2 linked regions of the Marichromatium purpuratum 984 genome follow. The protein of the gene in region 1 interacts with the protein of each later gene in a pairwise test. Links are inferred from orthologs where the notes say so. Each region holds a gene or a part of one and is shown in the gene's direction. Other genes may lie near its edges.

Region 1 (3,848 bases):
TCGACGAGCTGCTCGCCCGACCGCTGCCGCCGGCCCACCCCGACGGCTTCGCCGCGCAGGTGATCGGCACCGGACCGACGGTGCGCTACTCGGCCATGCCCGAGGTGTTCGAGACGCTGATGCACAGCGCGCGGCACGAGCTGGTCATCACCACCCCCTACTACGTCCCCGACGAATCGATGCAGGACGCGCTCTGCGCCGCCGCCCATCGGGGCGTGGCCACCACCCTGATCCTGCCGGCGCGCAACGACTCGCGGATCGTCGGCGCGGCCAGTCGCAGCTACTACGCCGGGCTGCTCGAGGCCGGGGTGCGGATCTTCGAGTTCGTCCCCGGGCTGCTGCACACCAAGTCGCTCACCCTCGATGGCGCGGTGGCGCTGATCGGCTCGGCCAACCTCGACCGCCGCAGCTTCGAACTCAACTACGAGAACAACATCCTCTTCCACGACCCCACGCTCACCGCCGCGCTGCGCGCGCGCCAGCAGGACTATCTCGCCCAGTCGCGCGAGATCACCCGCGCGGCGGTCGCCGACTGGTCGCTGCCGCGCCATCTGGTCAACAACGCCGTGGCGATGTTCGGCCCGGTGCTCTGAGGGCCGACTCAGCGCCCGGTATCGAGTTCAAACATCGGCCGACTGGCCGGGCCGGGCTCGTGGAGTCGGGGGCTGAGCGAGGGCAGGTCGAGCGTCGGCTTGACCTTGAGCGAGAGCAGCGAGGGGTCGAGATAGCGCTTCATCAGCCGTCGCGCGCCCCCGGCGCTGCGCATCCCGCGCAGCGCGCGCACCTGACGCAGCGCCGCCTGGGTCGGCGCCTGGCCGCCGTTGCGGACGTACTGCAACAACACCGCCTCGGTGTAGTTGAGGGTCTCGAGATAGGTCACCCGGCTGTTGGTGCGGTCGACCACGCCCTCGCCGGCGTTATAGGCCATCACTGCACGCCCGTAGTCGTTGTCGTACTTGCTGAGCAAGCGCTTGAGGTGGCGGGTACCGACACGCAGGTTGGTGCGCGCGTCGAACAGCGCCTCGACCGAGCCGATGCCGTAGTCGGCGGCGGTCGCCGGCATCAGCTGCATCAGCCCGACGGCGCCGGCGTGGGAGACGGCATGGGCGTTGAAGTTCGACTCGGCGGCGATCACCGCCAGCACCAGCGCCTCCTCGACCCCGCGGGCCTCGGCGATCTCGGGGACCATCGCCTCGACCTCGGCGCGGCTCGGACGCGGCGCGTCTGGCGCCACCGGCAGCAGACGCTGACCATCGGACACCGAACACCAGCCGGCGAACGGCAGCATCAGCAACAGCACCAACAGCAGCGGCATGGGTGGAACTCCCCCGAGCGGATGATCTCGGCCAAATGGATGCGGCTAGGTTAACAGAGCCCGGACACGCGGGCAGCGTCACGCATCCGGTTACAATGGCCGCCTTTTGCGTCCCGACCCGACACGCCCGATGAACCTCAGCACCCGTCGCGAACTCTTCGAGCGGCTGCGCGCCGCCAACCCCCACCCCACCACCGAGCTGAACTACGCCAGCCCCTTCGAGCTGCTGATCGCCGTACTGCTCTCCGCCCAGGCCACCGACAAGAGCGTCAACCGCGCCACCGCCGGACTCTTCGCCGCTGCCAACACCCCGGCGGCGATGCTCGCCCTCGGCGAGCAGGCGGTGCGCGAGCACATCCGCAGCATCGGCCTGTTCAACACCAAGGCGCGCAACATCATCGCCACCTGCCAACGGCTGATCGAGCACCACGACGGCGAGGTGCCACGCACCCGCCCCGCCCTCGAAGCCCTGCCCGGGGTCGGGCGCAAGACCGCCAACGTCGTCCTCAACACCGCCTTCGGCGAGCCGACCATGGCCGTCGACACCCACATCTTCCGCGTCGCCAACCGCACCGGTCTCGCCCCCGGGCGCACCCCGCTCGCCGTCGAGCACGGCCTGCTCGAACAGGTGCCCGAGCCCTATCTGCACGCCGCCCACCACTGGCTGATCCTCCACGGCCGCTACACCTGCACCGCCCGCGCCCCCCGCTGCCCGACCTGCCCCATCGCCGACCTCTGCGAGTATCCGGAGAAATCGGGAGGGGTGAACCACGAAGGCACGAAGGACGCAAAGGGGGGGTGAGCGGTCAGGCGACAGCGACCAGCGACCAGCCACCAGCGATCAGCCTCCAGCCACCAGTGGGCGCGATCATCCGACGGCAGCGCGGACCCGCACCGGACCCGCACCGTCCACGACCGCACGCCGTCATCACGCATCGGTGTCTTTGCGCACTTCGCGGCTTTGCGGTTCAATTTTCCGGCTGACGGCTGACGGCTGACGGCTGACGGCTGACGGCTGACGGCTGACGGCTGACGGCTGGCGGCTGGCGGCTGGCGGCTGGCGGCTGGCGGCTGGCGGCTGGCGGCTGGCCGACCGCTTCCCTTCACCCTCGTCCTTATGTGAAAGTTATTGGTTGGACCATAAGAGCCAGGACAGACCCCGCCATGTTCTCCGACGATCGACAGAGCTATCGCAGTGCCTTCGTGACCGCCTGGCGCAAGGCCGCCGAGGAGCAGCCGCTCGACCCCACCGAGACGCAGATCGTTGCCGTCGCACGCGCCCACCCCGAGTACCACGCCCTGCTCGAGGCCGGCGACGACGCGCTCGATCGCGACTTCCTCCCCGAACACGGGGAGACCAACCCCTTCCTCCACATGGGGCTGCACATGGCGGTGCTCGACCAGTTGGGCACCGACCAGCCGCGCGGCATTCGCGCGCGCTACCAGACGCTGGTCGCCAGACTCGGCGACACCCACGCCGCCGAGCACCGCGTCATGGAGTGTCTCGCGCAGACGATGTGGCGATTGCAGCGCGAGCCCGGCGCCACTTTCGACGAGACGACCTATCTCGACTGCATCGGCAGGTCGTCCAAGCCCGGCAAGTCGCGAAAATCCCGCAAGTCACGCTGAGCCTTCGCGCGGAGACGCGCCGCTCACCCTCGATTTCCTCGAAATCCATGCGTTGAATTCGCGTTCAACGCAGCCACTCTCTTAATCCCGACCTCAAAGGTCGGATATGACGGTCGTCCCCGGTGCGACAGGCGCCCGACCACCAGCACACGCGACGCTTCACTCACTATCGAGGATCGAGACCATGTCCGACATCAAGACCAAGACCACCCTGACCACCGCCTCCGGCCTGCTCGGCGCCGCCCTGGTTGGCAGCCTCGCCGCCGTCGCCCCGGCCAGCGCCGAGCAGAACCCCTTCGCCGCCACGGTGATGGATAGCGGCTACATGCAGCTCGCCTCGGCCGACGCCGAGGGTAAGTGTGGCGAAGGCAAATGCGGTGGCGACAAGGACAGCGAGGGCAACTGCGGCGGCGACAAGGGCATGGAAGGCAAGTGCGGCGAAGGCAAGTGTGGCGGCGCGAGCTAGCCGATGACCACCGGACCCGCGGGCATCCACGGCGCCGGTCTGGGGCTACGGCGCGAGTTCGTGCGCGCCGTGCTCGACACGCCTCCGGCGGCGGTCGATTTCTATGAAATCGCTCCGGAGAATTGGGTCGGCATGGGCGGGGCCAACGCCCGACGGCTGCGCGCCCTGACCGAGCGTCACCCTTTCGTCTGTCACGGGCTGTCGCTCTCGCTCGGCGGACCGGCGCCGCTCGACCTGGAGCTGGTGCGTGCGATCGGCGACTTCCTCGATGTCCACGACATCGAGATCTACTCCGAGCACCTGAGTTATTGCAGCGACGACGGCCAGCTCTACGACCTGCTGCCGATCCCCTTCACCGAGGCAGCCATCGCTCACGTCGTCGCCCGCATCAGTCGGGTGCAGGACATCCTCGGGCGCCGCATCGCCGTCGAGAACGTC
Region 2 (3,224 bases), 880 kb from region 1 along the record:
GTCTGCGCGCGCGCTTCGGCGCACACTTCACCGCCACCGGTGCACTCGACCCGTACGGCACCGAAGTCGGGGCGCACTGGCGAGCGTTCACCCTCGCGCTCGACGCACTCGAACACGAGGGTCGGGTCGCCCGCTCGCTGGTACTGCATGGCGCCATGACCACTTTCGGCGACATCGAGCGCACGCTATCCCTCGCGACCCTTGATATGGGGCGAGCACGGGCGCAGGCAAGGAAGGGATAAGACAGAACAATCGATCAGCGATCATTAATATTAAGAAAATGGATCTTTAGTATTTAATTTTCACAAAAGGTCAGTATACTGCGACCCTGCTCGTGCGATTGCATTGGACCTTCTTCCGGGAACCGTCATGACCAAGCAGCCCGATATCGACCCCCAGGAAACCCAGGAATGGCTCGACGCGCTCGATGCCGTGTTCGAGAACGAAGGGGTCGACCGCGCCCACTTCCTGCTCGAGCGGCTGATCGACAAGGCGCGCCGCTCCGGGGCCTACCAGCCCTACAGCGCCAACACCGCCTATCTCAACACCATCCCCGTCCACCAGGAGCAACGCTTCCCCGGCGACTTGGCGATGGAGCGACGCATCCGTTCCTTCGTGCGCTGGAACGCGATGGCGATGGTGATCCAGGCCAACCGGCTGTCGACCGAACTCGGTGGCCACATCGCCAGCTTCGCCTCCTCGGCCACCCTGCTCGATGTCGCCTACAACCACTTCCTGCGCGCGCGCGGCGAGCAGCACGGCGGTGACCTGGTGTTCCTGCAGGGACACTCGGCCCCGGGCATCTATGCCCGCGCCTATCTGGAGGGACGGATCAGCGAGGAACAGCTCTACAACTTCCGCCAGGAGGTCGACGGCAACGGCCTACCCTCCTACCCCCACCCCTGGCTGATGCCCGAGTTCTGGCAGTTCCCCACCGTATCGATGGGGCTGGGTCCGCTGATGGCCATCTACCAGGCGCGCTTCATGCGCTATCTCGACCATCGAGGACTGATCGACAGCGCCGATCGCAGGGTCTGGGCCTTCCTCGGCGACGGCGAGATGGACGAACCCGAGTCGCTCGGCGCGATCTCGCTGGCCGCGCGCGAGCGCCTCGACAACCTGGTGTTCGTGGTCAACTGCAACCTGCAGCGCCTCGACGGCCCGGTGCGCGGCAACGCCAAGATCATCCAGGAACTGGAGGCGGTGTTCCGTGGCGCCGGGTGGAACGTCATCAAGGTGGTCTGGGGGCGTTACTGGGACCCGTTGTTCGCCCGCGACAAGCAGGGCCTGCTGCTCAAGCGCATGGAAGAATGCGTCGACGGCGACTATCAGGCCTACAAGGCCAAGGGTGGCGCCTATACCCGCGAGCACTTCTTCGGCAAGTACCCGGAGCTGCGCGAACTGGTCGCCAACATGACCGACGAGGACATCTGGCGGCTCAATCGCGGCGGACACGACCCGATCAAGGTCTACAACGCCTATCTCGCCGCGACCACGGCGAACGGCAAGCCCACCGTGATCCTCGCCAAGACGGTCAAGGGCTACGGCATGGGCGTGGCCGGCGAGGGCATGAACATCACCCACTCGCAGAAGAAGATGGGCGAGGTCGCGCTCAAGGCCTTCCGCGACCGCTTCAACATCCCCATCTCCGACGACCAGATCGGCGCCGCACCCTTCTACAAACCCGCCGACGACAGCCCTGAGATGGCCTATCTGCGCGAGCGCGAGGCCGAGCGCGGCGGCCACCTGCCGGCGCGCAAGGTCGAGGCGCCGGCGCTCGAGATCCCGCCGCTGGCGCGCTTCGAGTCGCTGCTGCAGGGCAGTGGCGAGAAGGAGATGTCGACCACCATGGCCTTCGTGCGGCTGCTCAACCTGATCATCCGCGACCCCGGGATCGGCCGCTACGTCGTCCCCATCGTCCCCGACGAGGCGCGCACCTTCGGCATGGAGGGGATGTTCCGCCAGCTCGGCATCTACTCCTCGCAGGGGCAGCTCTACGAGCCGGTCGACGCCGATCAGGTGATGTTCTACCGCGAGGACAAGCAGGGGCAGATCCTCCAGGAGGGGATCAACGAGGCCGGCGCCATGTCCTCCTGGATCGCCGCGGCCACGGCCTACGCCAACCACGGCCAGAGCATGATCCCCTTCTACATCTACTACTCGATGTTCGGCTTCCAGCGCATCGGCGATCTGGCCTGGGCCGCCGGCGACATGCGCGCGCGCGGCTTCCTCATCGGCGGCACCGCCGGGCGCACCACCCTCGCCGGCGAGGGGCTGCAGCACCAGGACGGTCACAGCCCGGTGCTCGCCGCCACCCTCCCCAACTGCATCACCTACGACCCCGCCTACGCCTACGAGCTGGCGGTGATCGTGCAGGACGGCATGCGGCGGATGTACCAGGCGCAGGAGGACCGCTTCTACTACATCACCGCGATGAACGAGAACTACGTCCAGCCGCCGATGCCCGAGGGCGCCGAGACCGGCATCCTCAAGGGGCTGCATCGCGTCCATGTCGCCGAGCAGGGCGCGCACCGCGTGCAGTTGCTCGGCGCCGGCGCCATCCTCCGCGAGACCCTCGCCGCCGCCGAGCTGCTGGCGCGCGACTTCGACATCGCCGCCGACGTGTGGAGCGTGACCAGCTTCAACGAACTGCGCCGCGACGGCATCGACGCCGAGCGCTGGAACCGACTCCACCCCGAGCAGCCCCCGCGCACCAGCTATGTCGAGACCCAGCTCGCCGCCACCGAGGGACCGGTGATCGCCGCCACCGACTATATCCGCGCCTATGCCGAGCAGATCCGCCCGCACGTCCCGCGCGCCTATGTCACCCTCGGCACCGACGGCTTCGGGCGCAGCGATACCCGCAGCCAGCTGCGCCGCTTCTTCGAGGTCAATCGCCACTATGTCGTGCTGGCCGCGCTCAAGGCCCTCGCCGACGCCGGCACCCTCCCGGCGGCGCGGGTCAGCGAGGCGATCGAGCGCTATCGCATCGACCCGGAGAAGCCCAACCCGACGACGGTCTGAGACCGCCCGTACAGCATTGGAGGACATCGAGTGGCCACCGTCGAAGACATCCTGCTACCCGACATCGGGGACTTCACCGACGTCGAGATCATCGAGATCCTGGTCGCCCCCGGCGACCGCATCGAGGCGGAGCAATCCATCCTCACCCTGGAGAGCGACAAGGCGACGATCGAGATCCCGGCGCCACGCGCCGGGGTGGT

The links. Proteins that work in one complex are often made in the same cells at the same time.
Region 2: the proteins of nth (region 1) and aceE interact in binary tests that used the Escherichia coli proteins (3 or more experiments, as listed by UniProt). The link is inferred for Marichromatium purpuratum 984 from one-to-one orthologs.

What each region holds. Positions count from the first base shown.
Region 1 is NZ_CP007031.1:2,308,671-2,312,518, forward strand. What follows is about bases 361-3,281. They hold nth (endonuclease III), read left to right. Parts: upstream 361-1,445; coding sequence 1,446-2,117; downstream 2,118-3,281. Other genes in these bases: cls (cardiolipin synthase), read left to right, coding at 361-593; MARPU_RS10125 (lytic transglycosylase domain-containing protein), read right to left, coding at 602-1,315; MARPU_RS10135 (DUF1841 family protein), read left to right, coding at 2,480-2,944; MARPU_RS10140 (HvfA family oxazolone/thioamide-modified RiPP metallophore), read left to right, coding at 3,129-3,281. In the rest of the region: more of cls, read left to right, coding at 1-360; more of MARPU_RS10140, read left to right, coding at 3,282-3,410; MARPU_RS10145 (HvfB family MNIO-type RiPP peptide maturase), read left to right, coding at 3,414-3,848. UniProt on the Escherichia coli protein: DNA repair enzyme that has both DNA N-glycosylase activity and AP-lyase activity. The DNA N-glycosylase activity releases various damaged pyrimidines from DNA by cleaving the N-glycosidic bond, leaving an AP (apurinic/apyrimidinic) site.
Region 2 is NZ_CP007031.1:1,432,950-1,436,173, reverse strand. It holds aceE (pyruvate dehydrogenase (acetyl-transferring), homodimeric type), read left to right. Parts: upstream 1-369; coding sequence 370-3,024; downstream 3,025-3,224. Other genes in the region: aceF (dihydrolipoyllysine-residue acetyltransferase), read left to right, coding at 3,055-3,224; MARPU_RS16590 (biliverdin-producing heme oxygenase), read left to right, coding at 1-242. UniProt on the Escherichia coli protein: Component of the pyruvate dehydrogenase (PDH) complex, that catalyzes the overall conversion of pyruvate to acetyl-CoA and CO(2).